2 regions of the Paraclostridium dentum genome follow, and region 2 is predicted to be linked to the other one. Evidence: riboswitches for the same ligand, from Rfam matches in the RefSeq annotation. Region 2 holds a riboswitch; the other holds the start of a gene.
What was found. Region 2 has a riboswitch for cyclic di-GMP ahead of ACN6I1_RS10855 (BsaA family SipW-dependent biofilm matrix protein). Riboswitches for the same ligand answer to the same signal wherever they lie in the genome.

Region 1: another riboswitch for cyclic di-GMP. It lies ahead of ACN6I1_RS07975 (glycosyl hydrolase family 18 protein); the one in region 2 lies ahead of ACN6I1_RS10855 (BsaA family SipW-dependent biofilm matrix protein).

What each region holds. Positions count from the first base shown of each region.
Region 1 is NZ_CP183813.1:1,747,642-1,757,959, forward strand. It holds gene ACN6I1_RS07940 (ABC transporter permease) at 61-858, opposite strand; gene ACN6I1_RS07945 (ABC transporter ATP-binding protein) at 852-1,553, opposite strand; gene ACN6I1_RS07950 (GntR family transcriptional regulator) at 1,555-1,920, opposite strand; gene ACN6I1_RS07955 (FUSC family protein) at 2,110-2,595, shown strand; gene ACN6I1_RS07960 (HAD family hydrolase) at 2,622-3,431, opposite strand; gene ACN6I1_RS07965 (class I SAM-dependent methyltransferase) at 3,622-4,230, shown strand; gene ACN6I1_RS07970 (immunoglobulin-like domain-containing protein) at 4,267-5,958, opposite strand; gene ACN6I1_RS07975 (glycosyl hydrolase family 18 protein) at 5,984-8,395, opposite strand; cyclic di-GMP riboswitch class I at 8,589-8,679, opposite strand; gene ACN6I1_RS07980 (LPXTG cell wall anchor domain-containing protein) at 8,782-9,456, opposite strand; gene hcp (hydroxylamine reductase) at 9,641-10,318, opposite strand, start outside.
Region 2 is NZ_CP183813.1:2,352,398-2,362,715, reverse strand. It holds gene ACN6I1_RS10880 (glycine/sarcosine/betaine reductase component B subunit) at 1-485, shown strand, start outside; gene grdA (glycine/sarcosine/betaine reductase complex selenoprotein A) at 730-1,209, shown strand; gene grdB (glycine reductase complex selenoprotein B) at 1,236-2,579, shown strand; gene grdC (glycine/sarcosine/betaine reductase complex component C subunit beta) at 2,712-4,247, shown strand; gene grdD (glycine/sarcosine/betaine reductase complex component C subunit alpha) at 4,302-5,450, shown strand; cyclic di-GMP riboswitch class II at 5,953-6,036, shown strand; gene ACN6I1_RS10855 (BsaA family SipW-dependent biofilm matrix protein) at 6,365-6,985, shown strand; gene ACN6I1_RS10850 (signal peptidase I) at 7,009-7,584, shown strand; gene ACN6I1_RS10845 (BsaA family SipW-dependent biofilm matrix protein) at 7,650-8,342, shown strand; gene ACN6I1_RS10840 (LPXTG cell wall anchor domain-containing protein) at 8,379-9,110, shown strand; gene ACN6I1_RS10835 (vWA domain-containing protein) at 9,145-10,318, shown strand, end outside.

The sequences.
Region 1 (10,318 bases), 600 kb from region 2:
ATTTACTTAAGATTAGGTTATGATTTTTTAAAATTTTTAAACGATATAAAATTTACCTTATTAGTCTAAATTAAGTTTTTTACTTAAAGTATAGTTAAGACTAATAAATAAAATAATAACTATAAATATGTTTTCTAAAATTCCTATTGTAGTCACTTTTGTAAAAGCTTGAATGAACTCTAGGTTTGAAATATTTATTGATGGTGTAAAATTATTAACAAAATCATAAATAAAACTTATAATTTTTCCTATTACAAAGAATGATATTATACTAACTACCGTCTTATGTTTAGTGAAAATGGGTAATTGAGCTATTGCTATCGAGTTGTAAATAACAAATATAACTATAGAAATTGCACTTAAAGTTAATCCTATTACACTAGCAATTATTATAATATCTTGATTATTTTTAACTAATTCTTTTCCTGAAATCATTATATTACTTATAGAAAATGTCGTTCCATCTCCAAATAATCCTCCGATATCAGTAAATAGTGCATTTGAGTATATAATTATTGCCATTGAACTAACTATTATAGTTAATAAAACCCATATTAAGGCAGATATATATTTTGATAATATAAGACTGCTACTTTTTACAGGAAGTGTAAACATTAAATATCCTTCATCTCCTAGTAAGTTCTTTTTAAATCGTTTAACTATAATTACTATAGTTAGGGTTGTTATTGCTATAAATAGTCCACCTATGACCATATTTATTATCCCTTGTGCCTCTATAAAAACATCTTTTCTTATAAATATAGAGTTTAACGTTGTTATTGCTAGTATTGCAATGTACATAGGTACAAAAAATTTAGCAGTTGATTTTAATTCATATTTTAATAACTTTCCTAACATTTAAATTCCTCCCTAAATAAAGTATCTATAGACATTCCTTTTTCTTCTCTAATTTCATCTACATTCCCTTTTAATAAAATCTTTCCTTTAGAAATTATAATAACTTCATCACAAATATTTTCAATCTCATTTATAAGGTGTGTTGCAATTAAAAGAGTTGAATCTTCATTAAAGTTTTTAAGTATAGTTTTTATTATATAAGCTCTGGATGCTGGATCAACTCCTCCTATTGGTTCGTCAAGTATATATAATTTTGCATTCCTTGACATTACTAATATTAACCCTACTTTTTCCTTAGTCCCTTTAGACATAGATTTTATTTTTTCATTTTCTTCTAAATTTAAATTTTTTATCATTTCTTTTGCCTTATTTATATCAAAGTCTTTATAAAAATCACTAAATAATTTTAAAAGTTCTTTTACAGTCATATCTTCATTTAAATAGTTTCTATCCGGTAAATAAGATACAATTTCTTTAGTTTTTACAGAGGGCTTCGATCCATTTATTAAAATATTTCCTTGATCACATTGTGTTAACCCATTTAGTAACTTTATCATTGTAGTTTTACCACTTCCATTCGGTCCCAGTAAACCTACTATTTTTCCTTTAGGTATACTTAAATTAAATTCTTCTAATACTTGTTTCTTACCATACTTTTTATATACATCATTAAACTCAGCTATATTTTGACTCATATTAATCCTCCATTATGTTATTTTTTACAATCTCTACAATTTCATTTTTTTTGTATCCTAATTGTATTAACTTTTCTTTTAGTGAATTTATTTCTCTGTCTGCTATTTCTTTTCTCATAAATTTAATTTTTTCTTCATCATTTGTCACAAATCTACCACTTGTTCTTTGACTATGCAGTAACCCTTCCCTTTCTAATTCAGCTAGAGCCCTTTGCATAGTGTTTGGATTTACTTCTGCTTCTGATGCCATCTCTCTTACAGAACTTAGTTTAGAACCTATTTCAAATTCACCAGATATAATTTTCAACTTTAATATATCAATTAGCTGCAAATATATAGGTTTGTTATTATCAAATTCCCAAGTCAAATTGTATCACTTCCTTATTGTATTAATCACTTAATACAATAATATATGTTTTTACTTTAATATGCAACCTTTTTAATATATTTCTATAAAAATATATATAAGATAACCTGTCTTATACTATTTTTTACTATTTATTCCATGTAAAATTTCGTTAAATATAATACATACTATATTAAAAGAGAGGTGAGAATGTTGCCAACTATAGGCTATAGAAATATAAAAACAGGAATAGCCGTATTTTTAAGCATAGTTATATATTCTCTGTTAGATAGAACTGATTACTTCTATGTTTGTGTTGCAACTATATTATGTATGGGAAATACTATTGAAAGCTCTATAAATGCTGGCAAACATCGTATAATAGGTACTCTAATAGGTGGGTTATTTAGTGTGTTACTTATATGGTTAGTTAATTTCACTTCAATAAAATATACAAATCCGATTTTACTTGGTATAGGAATATCGACCGTTATACACCTATGTAATATGTTCAAAGCTCAAGAAGCTTGTAGTTTAGGTTGTGTAGTATTTTTAAGTATAATGATAAACTACACTAATGAAAATGCTATTTCTTATGTATTCTTAAGAACTTTTGATACTTTAATGGGTGTATTTATTGCCTTTTTAATAAATACGACTATAAAACCTTATGATACAAAAAATAATGAGGGTTAAATAACCCTCATTATTTTTAATTTATATTATGCTAATTCCTTAGCTTGTAAAACTTCTTCTTGTATAGTCTTTGTTACGCCACATTCTTCATTTGTGTATTTAGTTTCAAAGTTTGCAATTTCTTTTACATCATCATGTCCATTTTTCATCGCATAACTATAATAAGCACTCTTCATCATCTCTAAGTCATTTAAATGATCACCAAAGACCATAGTTTCTTTATAATCGATATCAAACATGTCTTGCACTTTTTTAATCGCAAGCCCTTTATTTGTTCCATAACTAGACATGTCTAACCAATATTTTCCTGAAGGAGTTAATGTTACACCCTCGATACTCGCATTTTTAAATATTGAATAACTATTAGTTTCGGCATCAGTTAAATCAAACATATTAACTTTAAATATTCCATCTTCCACATCTAATAACGAATCTACCTTTGTAACTGGCACATTCATAGGAAAAAGTATATTTAACTGTTCTAGTGCCTCTTCATCTTCTAAATACAACCCTTTAGTCCCACATAACATAGGATATGCATTGTCTACTTCACGCCCAAGTTCTACCAATTGCTTTATGGTACCCTTTTCCAGAAACTTTGAATATATACATTCATCTTTATAGTATATTCCTGTTCCATTTTCACAAATAAATAATAGTTCCTTTTTATAATCATCAAATTGATAAGATATATCTAAATAGTTTCTTCCTGTAGATATAGCAAACATTACATCTTTTTCTTTTAAAGCCCTTATGGTCTCTTTAAAATCTTTTGGAATTTCATGATTACTATTTAGTAATGTCCCATCCATATCCGTTGCTATTAATTTAACCATCTAATCCCTCCTATTGTATAATAAACTTTATAAAAATCGTCGTTCACAATTTTTAATTTATATATTACTCTTATATTATACATAAAATCTACAAAAACTAAAAGTCATGTGCATAATATTATAAATATTATGTATAATGTTATTTATGTTTTGATTTTAAAATTTAACTAAATTTGAAAGAGGAAGTTTTATGGATGAAAAATTTTATGAAGATTTATTAAACATAAATACTATGGGTGAAAAACTTTGGGATTCCAGTGTTACCCACTACCACCCATATCAAGCTACGTCATATATTGCACTTGATATATTATTTAAAACATACAATATGGATAAAACGGATAATGTAGTTGATTTTGGATGCGGAAAAGGTAGACTTATATTCTATCTTAATAGTTTTTTCAAATGTAATGCTACAGGTATAGAAATGGATGAAACTTATTATCAGGATTGCCTAATCAATAAAGAAAATTACTTAGACAAACATAAGCGACTTTCTAGTCAAATAGATTTTAATTGTATTTTGGGTCAAGATTACCAAATTAAATCTGTAGAAAACAAATTCTATTTTTTCAATCCATTTTCCGTTACTATCTTTAGAAAAATAGTAAATAATATTTTAGATTCTTATGAAAAAACTCCAAGAGTCATAGATTTAATACTATATTATCCTTCAGAAGATTATATATATTTTCTAGAAAATAACACTGGATTTTTGCTTTATGAAGAGGTCAAACTTCATGGATTGTATGAAAAGGACTGTTGTGAAAGATTTTTAATTTATAGGATGTATGCGTAAAAATAGCTGAAATTTATTCAGCTATTTTTTGTTTATCTATTTAATTAACTCCCAAGTATCATCGCTTCCTGGAGTTGTGTTTGTCCACCATTTAGCCTTATATGTGTGCCCATTATATCTTACAAGCTCTCCTCCTTGGCAAACCAATCCTTCATAATAATCTATGCTTCCATCTTCATTTGGAGTCACTATTTTTTTCCATGCTTGAGATTTATCTGGATCTTCACCTTTTACCCACCATTTAGCTACATATTTCTCTCCTTTAAATACAACTGAATCTCCCTCTAGATATATTTTATTTGAATCATATGTATCTTGTGATGGATCTGGCTTTTCTTTAACTATTATTGTTCTTTGTTTATTAGTTGTTAAGCCTTCACTATCTTCTACAGAATAATTTATTTTGTAATCTCCAGCTTTAGTTGTATCAACTTTCCCTTCTACTTTTATCTTAGATGTTAAATCTCCATCTTCTCTATCTGCAGCACTTACCCCTTCTAATTCATCAAACTTATCTCCTACATATATAGTTTTATTATCTATTCCATGTAGTGTAGGTGCTTGATTTTTTTGAGGATCTCCTGGTTCTGCACCCTCCCCAAAAGTTTTGTATATATCTGTGAACTGATATTGACTTGTCACTCCTTTGTTACTTTCTAACATAGCATCCCTATTCATTGACCAGAAAGATGTCATTCCTAATCCTTTTTCTATAGAGTGGTCAACAACTAACTTAGCCCAATCAGTTCCAAATATAGGGTGAGCTTCTCCTTCAAATCCAATAGACGAAGTTGTCCCTACTTTTTTATATGCTTCACTATCTGTTAAAGATATATTTGCGTATTTTTTAAAGTACTGTTGTACTTGATTTTTAGTATTATCAATAGCTCTTATAGAAGCTGTTCCATAATTTTCACCTGGTAGTAAAGTTCCATTTCCATAACACATAGTCATTATATTTACAAGTTCTATATCTACTCCTTGAGATAGATATGCCTCTAAAACATCCAGTTGAACTGATGTTAATCCACTTGGTAAAACAGGTAATGTTAATACTACATCCACTCCTGTTTCATCTTGAACTTTCTTTATAGCTTTAGCATTTGTTATGTTTAAGGCTTTACTTTGAGCTGCTCCTCCTTCAATATCTAAATCTATTCTTGTTAATCCATAACCATCTACAATTTCTTTATATGTATTGTATAAGACATTTACATCTTGAGTTTGCTCCCAAAATGTAACCCCATTTAATCCTCCAAATGCTACCGTTACATCTCCTCCAATATCTCTTAATTCTTTAATAGATTGTTTCATACCTTGATATTGTGTATTGTCATTATTATCTTCATTTAAAACAGAGAATCCACCCCATCCCCATTTCACCTTATTATTTTCAATTTTACCCGTTGATTGTATAAATCCTAAATTGAAGAATTTTACTCCACTATCTTCAGTTATTCTTTTTAAGTTTACAGTCCCATTATTTGTGTATCCAGGTTTTGTTATCCATGCAACCATGTCAACATAAGGTGCATTAACTTGGGTTGGCCACTCAATACCTTGACCTACTCCAAAATTAACACTCTTATTTGAATAACTTATATTCGTAGATTTTTTTTCTTGTGCATTAACCTTTATTCCATCATACATTGAAATTCCTGATGCCATAACCATAGATAGCATTAATGTGAATACTATTTTTTTATTTAATTTTTTTAAGTGTTTCATATTTATTCTCCCCTTTAATAATTATTTATTTTATAAATTCCCAAGAATCATCACTACCTGGTACTGTGTTTGTCCACCATTTAGCCTTGTATACGTGATTATTATATTTTACATGCTCTCCACCATTACAAATCATACCTTCATAATAATCTATAGTTCCATCTTCATTTGGAGTTATTACCTTTTCCCATGCTTGAGATTTGTCTGGGTCTTCTCCTTTTATCCACCATTTAGCTATATACTTTTCGCCTTTAAATACAACTGAATCCCCTGCTAAGTATATTTTATTTGGGTCATATGTATCTTGTGATGGCTCCTCACCTTTTTTTACTACCGTTATAACTCTCTCTTTTTCTACTTTTGAACCTTTGCTGTCTTCAACTGAATAGACTAGCTTATAACTACCCTCTTTATTCGTATCCACAGAACCAATAACATTTATTTTATTTGTTATATCTCCGTCTTCATTATCCGTAGCTGTTACCCCTGCTAATTTATCAAATGAATCCCCTATGTTTATAGTCTTATTATCTACACCATGTATTACAGGAGCTTGATTTCCTGGAGGTTGTACTTCTCCTGAATCATCTAGAATTGATTGTCTATACATATCTATACCATTATCAGACATTCGCTGAACAAGATCTATTCCTGATATATTTGCATCTCCCTTTAATTTAAAAGTATATGTTTTTCCAGGTTCTATATTTTTACCTTCCCAAACAGACTGTAAATCTACTATTGTATACCCATTTTCATAAGTGACATTTCCAGCCATGTGATCGCCTGCTTTTAAAGCTTTATCACTTTTTATATATAATTTAGGAGCTTTTATAGTTTCAGCACCTTTTTCTACTGAGGCTAAAACATCCTGTGACTCTTGTAATACTTCATTATTTTTTATAGCTATCTCATATCCATTTTTATCTTCACCCCATTGTTCTTCATACGGGCTTATTGATGTTTTAACATCTAATTTTGAAAAAGTTATTTCATTTTGTGGTAATTTTCCACTTCCGAAAAGTCCCTCTTTAGATGCTTTTGTCAATTCATCTCTTTTACTAGAATCCGTTTTAGCATCTTGAGAGGCCATCCATCCTATCATACCTCCAAGGTTATTATCATTTACATATTTTGTTTTTTCTGTTATTGATTTTACATTATCATATGTAAAAAGCTTTCCAGTACTTTCATCATAAAGATACGGTGCTTTTGCTGTATCATCCCAATATTCTTTTAGTCCTGGATACTTTGATTTTAATTTATCTAAACTTCTGTATGACCACACTCCGCCCATGCGTCCTCCATCTCCTGACGCTAATGGAGCTTCATTTATAGCTCCTCTTGATGGTGTCTGATCTGCATCTTTTGTAGTTATTGAAGCCTTGTTAAAAATTCCTGGCAAAGAATTGTTACTACCTTTTTCAACTTTATCCCAGCCCCTACTATAATAAGCTGCTCCTATTACAATTTTATCTTTTTCAGCTCCTTTATCTACTAGGTAATCAACAGTCTCATCTATCGATAAATTATTACCCTTTATAGGGTCACTTCCGTTTGGATAAAGCGCTGTTTGATGACCGCTATATTCATCCCATGCTCCCCTCATGTCATAGGTCATTATATTTGCAAAATCTACAATGTTAAAAAGATTTTCTACATCTATGCCTAAATCGACTTTGCTCTTAGGTGCAGGTATTGCTACAGATAGTTCATAATCTTTACTTAGTTTACTACTTTGTTTATCAAGTTCTGTTCTGAATTCTTGTAAAAGTTTTATATAATTTTCTTTATCTGCTTTAGTTGCATTAGGTGTTCCTTCATCATTTTTGTTGTCTACCAAATCAGGTTGCCTAACATCACATGGGTATTCCCAGTCAATATCTACAAAATCCATGTTTGTGTACTCAATAAATTTCAGTACATTTTTAACTAAATTTGCTCTTTTATCTGGATTTGCAGCTACTTCAGAAAAATCACCTGATTTTGACCATCCTCCAAGAGAGACTCCTATTTTTAAATTTGGATTTTTTGCTTTTAATTCTTGAAATGCACTTAATACACCAGCATTAGCAGCTCCCCATTGAACACCATCTTGACCTACAGGTGCTCCAACAGCAGCATCTTTATCTGTAAACTTTAAATTTCCACTTGAATCAAAATCTAAAAAAGCAAAATTCAAATGAGTTAATTTATCTGCTGGTATATCCTTTGGATAAAAGTTTTCCTGTCCTCCCCAAATTGACCAGTCTCCATAATATATAACATTTCTTTTTTGATTATGGCTAACTGTGTTTTTAGAATGATTCGCAGTTTGTTCTTGTGCACTTACAATTATGCTATCACTTGAATATAACCCTTGTGTTATAAGCATAGACATCATTATAGCTACTAGCACTTTACTTCTACGTTTCCTTAATCTTTTTAAATTTTTCATTCTTTCCCTCCAATTGGGCTATACTAGGTTAATCTTAATATAAAAACTAGACGCTTATAATCTCACACTCTTATGCATCTTATTAACCTTTGTTTTTTACTTAACAAAAAAAACCACTCCTAAAGAGTAGTTTAATGGTATAGTTAATAAGACATATAATAATGCCGTATAAAAACAAAAAGTATGTATACTCTTTGGCAACTGGCTGGCATAATATGTATAAACATACCTTAGCCCCTATAGCTTTGCGTCATTAGATTTCCCTAATTTTGCCTATTAAGTTTTTTTAAACAGATAATATTCACTATTTAGTGATTATTATCTGTTTAATTCACTGTAATTATAGCAGACATTTTTATGATGTACAACATAATTTTTATTATTTATTATTTGTTATTCTTATTTTTTCTTTTTTTAAGAATAAATATAGATAAACCTAAAATTAAAACTATTCCTAAAATAGATATTATCATTATATTTTGTACATTTGGAATTTTTGCTTTTACATGTATGTTTTCTAAGTTTGATAAGTTTAAATTCCAATTATAATTATAGATTCCATCTTTTTTTGAGTTTGAATTCGCATTCGATTCTACTAATTCTATAGGTGTATTTAAGTTAAAATTCAAATCAAATCCTGATCCAAATAAATTTAACATTCCTAGCTCTTCTTGACTCATGTTTTTGCTTATATAATCTTTTAATTTTATATTTATATCGTATGTGTTAGATAAAAAGCTATCTTCTTTTTTTACACTTACTAAATCTCCAAACTTTTCAATTCCCTTACTATTGTTTTGTTTTAAGTCAGCAATATTTCCTAAGTTTTCAGTTATTTTATATCCTGTTTTCCCTGATTCTTTTATTTTCTCAACATTATCGTAATTTGATTTTAATTCTTGCTCATTTATACCATCCATTAAATAATCACTACTTAAAATTTGTGCTGTAACACTTGCATTTCCTTTTTTATCTATATTAAGGGTTATATCTGAATTTACACATCCAGTTAGCATAAATATAGATACAATCATACATATAGAAATAAATATTTTTTTCATATGATTTCCTCCAAATATTAATTTATATAACTATATTAACATATTGTGTAAAAAAATATTTATTTCTACATATAAAGTTTATTATTTTGTCTTGAATTTTAAATTTAGATGAATAATTATTATTCCTGAACTTTTTTATTAAAATAAAAGTATAGCCTACTCAATGTAGACTATACTTAAAAAATTATCCTAAAAACATTTTTAAATCATCTTCAACATTTGTTATTCCACCTATGCCAAAGTTTTCAACTAATACTTTAGCTACATTTGGTGATAAAAACGCTGGTAATGTTGGTCCTAAGTGTATATTTTTTACCCCTAGGTATAATAGTGATAATAATACTATTACTGCTTTTTGTTCATACCATGCTATATTAAATGCTATTGGTAATTCGTTTATATCTTGTAATTCAAATACTTCTTTAAGTTTTAATGCAATAAGCGCTAATGAATATGAGTCATTACATTGTCCTGCATCTAATACTCTAGGTATTCCGTTTATATCTCCTAAGTTTAGCTTATTGTATTTATATTTTGCACATCCTGCAGTTAAAATCACTGTATCTTTTGGTAGTGCCTCTGCAAATTCTGTATAGTAGTTTCTTGATTTAGCTCTTCCGTCACATCCTGCCATAACGAAGAATTTCTTTATTGCTCCGCTTTTAACTGCATCTACTACTGCATCTGCTAATACAAATACTTGGTTATGCGCAAATCCTCCAATTATTTCTCCTCTTTCTATTTCTGTAGGAGGTTGACAGCTTTTAGCCTGTTCTATTATTTCCGAGAAGTCTTTATCGTCTTCACTCTTACCTTTTATGTGCTTAACCCCTGCAAATCCAGCGGCTCCTGTAGTGTATAT
Region 2 (10,318 bases):
GAAAAGAAATAAACTTTGTAGGAGTTATTATAACTAATGAAAACGTATACTTAGCAGATAAAGAAAGATCTTCTAACTGGACTGCTAAATTATGTAAACAATTAGGCTTAGATGCTGTAATAGTATCTCAAGAAGGATTTGGTAACCCAGATACAGACCTTATAATGAACTGCAAGAAAATAGAAGGTCAAGGTGTTAAAACTGTTATAGTTACAGATGAGTATGCTGGTAGAGATGGAGCATCTCAATCATTAGCTGATGCTGATGTTAAAGCTAACGCTGTTGTAACTGGTGGAAATGCTAACCAAGTTGTTGTATTACCTAAGATGGATAGAGTTATAGGACACGTTGAAGTTGCTGATGTTATAGCTGGTGGAGCTGCTGGATCTTTAAGAGAAGATGGATCTATAGAAGCTGAGATACAAGTAATAACTGGAGCTACTAATGAAACAGGATTCGGATTCTTAACAGCTAAGGGGTATTAGAAACTGTAATACGATGAGGTCGCTTCGTGCCATTTAAACATTGTTTCCTTCGCACAAAGACTTTTAGTCTTTAAGTGCTACGTCAACAAACGTTTAAACGTCACTACGCTACATTCGTAAATACAAGTGTTTCATAATATAGCTGAGAAGAATATAGTTAAATAAAAATAGATTTTTAAAGAGTGTGAATTTAAAAAGGTATTAAAATGACAATATTAAAATAAATGGGAAAAGGAGATATATTATGAGCTTATTAAGTAATAAAAAGATCATAATCATAGGTGACCGTGACGGAATTCCGGGACCTGCGATAGAAGAGTGTGTAAACACTGTAGAAAATACTGAAATAGTTTTTGCTTCAACAGAATGTTTTGTCTGAACTGCTGCTGGGGCTATGGACTTAGAAAACCAAAACAGAGTTAAAGATGCTACTGAAAAATTCGGTGCTGAAAATGTTGTGGTTTTACTAGGTGCTGCTGAAGCCGAAGCTGCAGGTCTTGCAGCTGAAACAGTAACTGCTGGAGATCCAACTTTCGCTGGACCACTTGCTGGTGTTGAGTTAGGATTGGCTGTTTATCATGTTGTTGAACCAGAAATGAAAGAGTTATTTGATGAATCAGTTTACGAAGATCAAATAAGTATGATGGAAATGGTTCTTGAAGTTGATGAAATAGTTGAAGAAATGAACGATATAAGAGGTCAATTCTGCAAATATAATGCCTAATTAAATCAAAAGGGGTTGAGATAAAGATGGAAAAGATAAAAGTAGTTCACTACGTAAACCAATTCTTCGCAGGAATTGGAGGGGAAGAAAAAGCTGATACGAAACCACACATAGCTGAAAAATTACCTCCAATAAGTTTACAATTAAACAAGTTATTAGGGGATGAAATAGAAATAGTTGGAACTGTAGTTTGTGGAGATAGCTATTTCGGAGAAAACATGGAGTCTGCTAGCCAAGAAGTATTAGGAATGGTTAAGAGCTTCGAACCACAATTATTTATAGCTGGACCAGCGTTCAATGCAGGAAGATACGGGGTTGCTGCAGGAACAATAACTAAATTCGTAAAAGATGAATTAAATATACCAGCTTTAACAGGAATGTACATTGAAAATCCAGGAGCAGATATGTTCAAGAAAGATTTATATATAGTATCAACATCTGACTCTGCTGCTGGTATGAGAAAGGCTCTTCCAAAAATAGCTACATTAGCTAAGAAGTTAGCTAATGGAGAAGAAATAGGATCTCCAGCTGAAGAAGGTTATATAGAAAGAGGAGTAAGAGTTAACTACTTCGCTAAAGAAAGAGGTTCTAAGAGAGCTGTAGATATGTTATTAAAGAAAATAAAAGGTGAGGATTTCGTAACTGAATATCCAATGCCAAACTTTGATAGAGTTGATCCACAACCAGCTATAAAAGATTTATCTAAAGCTAAAATAGCTCTAGTTACTTCTGGTGGTATAGTTCCTAAAGGAAATCCAGATAGAATAGAATCTTCTTCTGCATCTAAATACGGTGAATATTCTATAGCAGGAGTTGACGATTTAACTGAAGAAACTTACGAAACTGCTCATGGTGGATTCGACCCAGTTTATTGTAACTTAGACTCAGATAGAGTTTTACCAGTAGATGTTTTAAGAGACTTAGAAAGAGAAGGAGCTATAGGTTCTTTACATGAGTTCTTCTATACAACTACAGGTAACGGAACTGCTGTTGCAAGTTCTAAGAAGTTTGCTGCTGAATACGCTCAAAAGTTAATAGCTGCAGGCGTTGACGCTGTAATACTAACATCTACTTGAGGTACTTGTACTCGTTGCGGTGCAACGATGGTAAAAGAGATAGAAAGAGCTGGTCTTCCAGTTGTTCATATCTGTACAGTAGTACCTATATCTTTAACTGTTGGAGCTAACAGAATAGTTCCAGCTATAGCTATACCTCATCCTCTTGGTAATCCTAAGTTAGATCCAGCTGAGGAAAAAGCTTTAAGAAGAAAATTAGTTGAAAAATGCTTAGTTGCATTAGCTACTGAAGTTGATGGTCAAACAGTATTTGAAAAAGATATAACTTTAAAGGATATAATGGCTAACGCTTAATATTGAATTAAATAAAGTTAAAACTAAATAGGTGGGTTATTTTCCCACCTATTTTTTATAAAGTCATCCAGTCTTTTATCATAATAGAATTCAAGTAAAAATAATAACATATATACATTGGGGGTAAATATTATGACATTTCCAGTTTTAAAAGGTGCTAGTTATATTTTAGTTCACACACCAGATATGATAGTTAAAAATGGTACTACTTGTGCTGTTGAGAGAGAAACACATCCAGAATCAGAATTTTTAAAAGAAGTTACTAATCATATAAGAAGTTATGAAGAAGTAGTAAATTATATACCAAACCAAGTTTACATAGGAAACAATAGACCAGAAGAATTAAGAGAAATAGCTCTTCCATGGTGCGAATACAAAATGGAAGGAAAAAGAGATGGTAAGCGTGGAGAAATAATGCCACAAGATGAATTTTTAGCAATGATGCAAATATGCGATGCTTTTGACTTAGTTAAATTAAAAGAAGATTTCGTTAACAATATAAGACCTAACTTTGAAAAGAACTACCCAGAGCTAGCTCCATTCTTTGGAAAGCTTAAAGGTGATAATATAGATGATGCAAATGAATTAATAGATTCACACCATGCTGAAGGATTATACCATAATGATCAATTAGTTGGATATGTTAAGAGAGCTCATGATGTTGACGTTAACTTAAACGCACATACAATGTTTGAAAACTTAGTTGTAAAAGCTTCAGGAGTGGTGGCTGCAGTACAATTAATAAGAAAAGAAAATGTTAATCCATTGGATATAGATTATGTAATAGAATGTTCAGAAGAAGCTTGTGGAGATATGAACCAAAGAGGTGGAGGAAACTTTGCTAAGGCTATAGCTGAAATGGCTGGACTTCAAAATGCTTCAGGATCAGATACAAGAGGTTTCTGTGCTGGACCTACTCATGCTTTAATAAATGCAGCTGCACTTGTTAAATCAGGAATATATAAAAATGTTATGGTAGTTGCAGGTGGAGCTAGTGCTAAACTTGGAATGAATGCTAAAGACCACGTTAAAAAAGGTCTTCCAGTATTAGAAGACGTTGTTGGAGGATTTGCTGTTTTAGTTTCTGAAAACGATGGAGTAAACCCAATAATAAGAACTGATTTAACAGGAAAACATAGTGTTGGAACTGGATCTTCTCCACAAGCTGTTATGACTGCATTAATAACTAGTGGACTTGATAGAGCTAACTTAAAAATAACTGATGTTGATGTTTACTCAGTTGAAATGCAAAATCCAGATATAACTAAGCCTGCTGGAGCTGGGGATGTTCCAGAAGCTAACTATAAAATGATAGGTGCTCTTGCTGTTAAGCGTGGAGACTTAGAAAAGAAAGAATTAAAGAATTTTGTAAGCGAAAAAGGTATACCAGGTTGGGCTCCAACTCAAGGACATATACCTTCAGGAGTTCCATATATAGGATTTGGTATAGATGATTTAACTTCTGGAGATAAAAACAGAGCTATGGTAGTTGGTAAGGGAAGTTTATTCTTAGGAAGAATGACTAACTTATTCGATGGAGTTTCTTTCATAGTTGAGAGAAATCAAGGTGTAGAGGAAGAAGCAGCTGCAGTATCTAAAGAAGAAATCAAGAAAATTATAGCTGAATCTATGAAAAAATTAGCTCAAGATATGTTAATAGAAGAGTAGGAATAGAAGACGTATAGAATTTTATAAAAATTCATTTTGAGGGGAGATCTGGTTATGCCTAAAAAGATTATAGCCGAAACTTTTTTAGATATAGCAAATGCTATTGAAAGCGGCGAATTTGGTAAAAAAGTTAGAATTGGTTTGACTACATTAGGTAGTGAGCATGGAACTGAAAATTTAGTTAAAGGTGCTCACCTAGCTAAGTCAAATTTATTTGATATAGTTTTAATAGGACCTAAAGTTGAAACTGAACTTGAGGTTGTTGAAGTTAATGAAGAAAGCGAAATGCATTCTAAAATGGAAGAATTATTAGATTCAGGTTACATAGATGCTTGTGTAACTATGCATTACAACTTCCCTATAGGAGTTTCTACAGTTGGTAGAGTTATAACTCCAGGTAGAGGAAAAGAAATGATACTTGCTACTACTACAGGAACAAGTGCTACAAACAGAATAGAAGCTATGGTTAGAAATGCTGTTTACGGTATATCTACAGCTAAGTCTATAGGAATCAAAAACCCTACTGTTGGTATATTAAATGTTGACGGTGCTAGACAAGTAGAAAAAGCTTTAAAAGATTTACAAGCAAATGGATATGATATATCTTTTGCTGAATCAGTTAGAGCAGATGGTGGTTGCGTAATGAGAGGAAATGACTTATTATGTGGTGCTCCAGATGTTATGGTTACTGATACTTTAAGTGGAAATATATTTATGAAAGTATTCTCTTCATTTACTACTGGTGGAGATTATGAAGCTCAAGGATTTGGATATGGTCCTGGTGTAGGTGAAGACTATGATAGAAAGATATTAATATTATCTAGAGCATCTGGTTCTCCAGTTGTTGCAAATGCATTAAGATACGCTTATGACGTTGTTAAAGGTGATGTTACTAAGGTATCAAAAGATGAATTTAAAAATGTTAAAAATGCTAAATATGACGATATTATAGCTGCTTTAACTAAGAAAGAAGTTAAGAAAGATAATGATGAGGAAGTAGCTATGCCGGCCAAAGAAGTTGTTACTCATCAAATATCTGGTGTAGATATAATGGATTTAGAAGATGCGGTTAAAGTTTTATGGAAAAATGGAATTTATGCAGAAAGTGGTATGGGATGTACGGGTCCTATAGTTCTTGTTGCTGACGGAAAAGGAGAAGCGTGTGTTAAGATGCTTCTAGATGCAGGTTATACTGCTAAATAATTAAAAAACGAATCCTTGCCATGGAAGTAGTTTGAAGACTGAGTTAGTGGGAGGAATGGGATTGAAATTATGTTTTGCTCCATACAAGCTGAGAATATGCTTGTAAATGTCGCTGCAACATAAAGTTCAATCCCATTCAAACCTACAACTCAGTCTTTTTTTGTGGAAATGATATGTAAATGTCGCTGCAATATACACACAAATCCTACACTTAACTGACAACTCAGTCTTTTTTGGGATGTTTTTTCAAAATTACAATAAATTAAAATGAGTATCGACTTATCAATTTGTGTCAAAAAAATAGTGAAAATGTCGCAATAATGTATAATTTAATTTATTGAATTAATAATATTTAAAATATAAATTAAAAAAGTTGAAAAACAATGTAAACAGTAAATTAATTAAATAAAATGTAAAAAAATGGAAAACGATTAAGGGTGTTTTAAGGGATATTTTTCAGTATAATAAAAAAGAAGAATAAATTAAAAAGAAATTTAATAGGTTTAAATATAGAGGCTATGAAATATGTTTTGTATATGGGCACTTGAAACATATGGAGCTAATAGTGCAACCGGCTATTTAAAGATATAAGTAAAAAATTACTTTTATCATTTAAATAGCCTTTTTTATGCTAAAAATGTTGTATTTACTAAGAATTTGTGGAGAATCTATAAAAATTAGTTATATAAATATTATATGTTTTGAGCATAAAAAAGCTTTTTGAGCAACGGACGAAGTCGTTTGAGTAACGGGACACGAGTTTACCGAGTGGACGTTGACGACATGAAATTTGAGCGACATGAGCAAAGCGAATTTTTATGCTAAAAATGTTGTATTTACTAAGAGTTTGTGGAGAATCTACACAATAAAGCAAAGTGAATTTTTAGTTATTATGAAAAATTAAGGAGAGTTAAATGAGTAGAAAAAGAATTAAAGTTGGAGCAATAGCTATACTTTTATTAATATGTGTCGTCACCGTTCAAAAGATATCATATGCAAGTTTGACATCCAAAGATAAAGTAACCAATACATTAAATTTGGGGGATATAAATATAGAAGTAAGTGAAAAGTTTACACCACCTAAGGATTGGGATGGAGATGAATATAGCAAAGCAGTAAAAATAAAAAATAATAGTACATCACCGGCACTTATAAGAGTATCGATAATCCCTAGATGGGTAGATGAAAAAGGAAATGCATGGCCAGGAGATACTAATTTAGTAACTTTAAACTATGAAACTAATAATATAATAGCAAATCAAAATACGATAAAAAATAATAAATGGATCTATGGCAACGACAATTATTATTACTATAACACTATGGTTGCAAAGAACAAAGAAACAGAGCAAATATTAAAATCAGTAAGTGCGAACATTCCGGAAGAATTAAAAGAAAGATATAAAAATAAGACTTTGATAGTAGATGTAAAAGCAGAGGCTGTGCAAGCTACAAAGGATGCATATAAAAAAACTTGGAACAATATTGAAAATCAAGGAATACATAAAATGCTAGAAAATTTATGTACTAGGTAAAAAAATTTCAGGGAGAATATACTATGGAAAACAAAAAAATGTTTAAAAAAATAGGAAATATACTTTTTTATGTAGTTCTAATATCTTTATTATCCATATCATTTATTATGGTAAAGTCTGTAAAAGAGGGAAAACAGCCAACTATAATGGGACATAAGTTTTTTACAGTAATGACAGGAAGTATGCAACCTTCAATAATGGTTGGGGATTTAGTAATAGCTAAAGAATTACCACCTGAACAAATAAATGTAGGGGATGTAATAACATTTAAAAGTGAAAATTCAGGAAATATAACAACACATAGAGTAAAAGAAGTTATAAAAGATGGAGCAGGAATAAAATACATAACACAAGGTGATGCAAATAATGTGCAAGATCAAAATCCAGTAGAATCAAAAGCAGTTGTAGGTAAGGTTGTTAAATGCATACCGAAAGTTGGAACTATTATGTCATGGATGAAGTCACACCTATCGCTAATTATAGTAGGAATATTTGCAATAACAGCATTAAGTGCTATAGGTAGCAATCTTAGAAAAAAACTAAAATCTATAGATGAAGAAGAAAGACAAAGTAAAGAAAAAGAAAAAGCGGATGCATAAAATAACTGTAACAGTAATAGCTGATTACATAGATTGAGTAAATATTTAATTTTGGAGGGGTTAATATGCATAAAAAGAAAATTCAAGCTTTAGCAGTAGCAGGGGTACTTACAGTAGGGGTAGCAGGGGGAACACTTGCATGGTTTACATCTCAAGATAAAGCAACTAATACTTTTAACACAGCATCAAATAAAGATAATAATGGGAGTGGAATAAAAATAATTGAGGAATTTGAAAAACCTACAAACATGCTTCCAGGGGATAATGTAAATAAAGATGTACAAGTAAGCAATACTACAACATACGACCAATTTGTAAGAGTTAAACTTACACCTAAATTTGTAGAAGTAACAAAAGATGGTAGTGGAAATGAAGTTAGAAAAGAAATAAAAGAAGTAAATGGACAAAAATTAGAAACTAATAAAATAATATTAAACTTTACTAAAAATTTAAATGAAAGCAAAACTAATGGAACTTGGTTTGCTGGAAAAGATGGATACTATTACTACATGGGAAAAATAGGACCGGAAGGATGGACTAATACATTACTTGATTCTGTAACATTAGATAAGGAATCAGGAAATGAGTACAGAGGATTAGGTTTTGACATAGATATTGATGCTACTTCTATACAAGCTTCAAATGATGCATATAAAGATTGGGCTAAAGACAGTGGATTACTTGAAAAATTAGATGAATTACAAAAACAAGGGGCTGTAGCTGCAACGGATTCTAAAGAGCCAAATAAAAATAACTAAGATTAAAATTAAAAAATCTAATAAAGGAGTGAGAATGTGAAAAGCTGTCTAAGAAAAATTTTAGTAGTCACTTCACTTCTTTCAATAATAACAACTATAAAGGTGGATGCAGATACACTGGCTCCACCTAATGTTCAATTATTGGGAAATGCGAATGAATTAGTATACATACCTGATGATGATTTATTTCTACAACATCCTAACATGATTCCAGGAGATTATATAAGAAGAACTTTAGAAATTAAAAATAAGCATAAATATCCATACGAACTTTTCTTAAGGGCAGAACGAGTAAGCCCGAAAGAAGAATATGATCTTTTAGATAAACTAGATTTAAAAATTTCATATAAAGATGAAGTTATATATGATGAAGCAGTTAATGGAGAAGATAAATTAACCAAAGGTATTAGTTTAGGAGTATTTAATCCAGGGCAGGAAGAAAATCTTATTGCGGAAGTTAAATTAGATGGAGCATCTACAGGAAATGAATATAAAAACAAGTCTGCTCAGATAGATTGGATATTTACAGCAGTTAGAAGTGAAGAGGAAAGTAATGATAATGATAAAGAAACTGTAGATAAATCAGATAAAGTCGACAACAAAGACAAAACAGATCAATATCCAAATGATTTAGAATCAGATGAAGATGACATGTGGAGTGAATCGCCAAAAACAGGAGAAGACGGGATTTTTATATATGTAATATTAGGGATAACTAGTATTTTACTTTTATTAATTAGTAGAAAAAACAAGAACTCTAAAAAGTAAATATGTTTAGGCAAGGAGTGTGGAGGAACATTAAATGAAAAAAAATAGATTAGTATCTTGTATAATGGTACTAACAATGTTGATTATATCAAGCTTAGGAAATATTGAAGGTAAATCTACTTCATATGCTCAAGAAACAAACAATTTAACTATTAAGGAAGTAGCAAGCGAAAATCCAATACATACATTGGATAATAAACTTTTGTTAGAACAAAGTACTGAAAAAATATCAGATACACAGTTGAAAGTAAATTTAAAAATAAAAGGGAATGAACAAGATGTAAATATTAAAAATACATCTTTTGAAAATAAAATATCTGACAACTTTGAAATAAGTTCAGAGAATATTTCTGTAAACGGAATTAAAGAAAAGGAAAATATAAAAAGTGAAGTAACAAACGCTAAAGATAGTATAAGCGTTAATTTAGGAGATATATCTTCAAAAGAAGTAGATTTATCATTTGAAGCAAAACTAAGAGATAATGCTCAAAAACGTGAAAATGAATCTTTAAATTTAAAATCGGAGATTAGATATAAATTAGAAAACAGTGAACAAGAAGTATTAGAAAAATTCCCTAATGCTAAAGTTACTTTAGACAAAGGCGTAGAAAAAATAAATTCAGAAGCTATACAATCAGAATATAAATCAGCACCACAAACAATACAAAATACTGAAAGATGCCAAGGTAATAAAAATTTAGAAATCAATAAAAGCGCTAAAGTAAATGAAAATGGAACATATAATATAACGTTGGAAGCAAAAGGGGAAGGATCAATTGAAAACTCTAAAAAAGCTGACATAGTGCTTGTAATAGATTCATCAGGAAGTATGAATGATAAAATAAATAAAGTAAAATCTGCAGCTAAAAATTTAAGCAAAAATATTTTAAACGGAAGCAATGATGGTCAAGTTAAAATATCTGTAGCTAATTTCTATTATGATTCATACAAATACAATGTAAGGGGCGGAAGTTCTAAACTACAGACAAACTTTACATCAGATTTAAATACAATAGATAGTGCTATTGAAAATATACCATCAGGTGGAGGAACTCATACTCAAGATGGTATATGGAGAGCCCAAGATATATTAAGTAGTAAAGAATCAAGAAAAGATGCAAAAAAATATGTAGTCTTTTTTTCAGATGGACTACCATCAGAGTCTTATCAGTGGGGATATACAGGATTTGATATACACGTTAAGCATG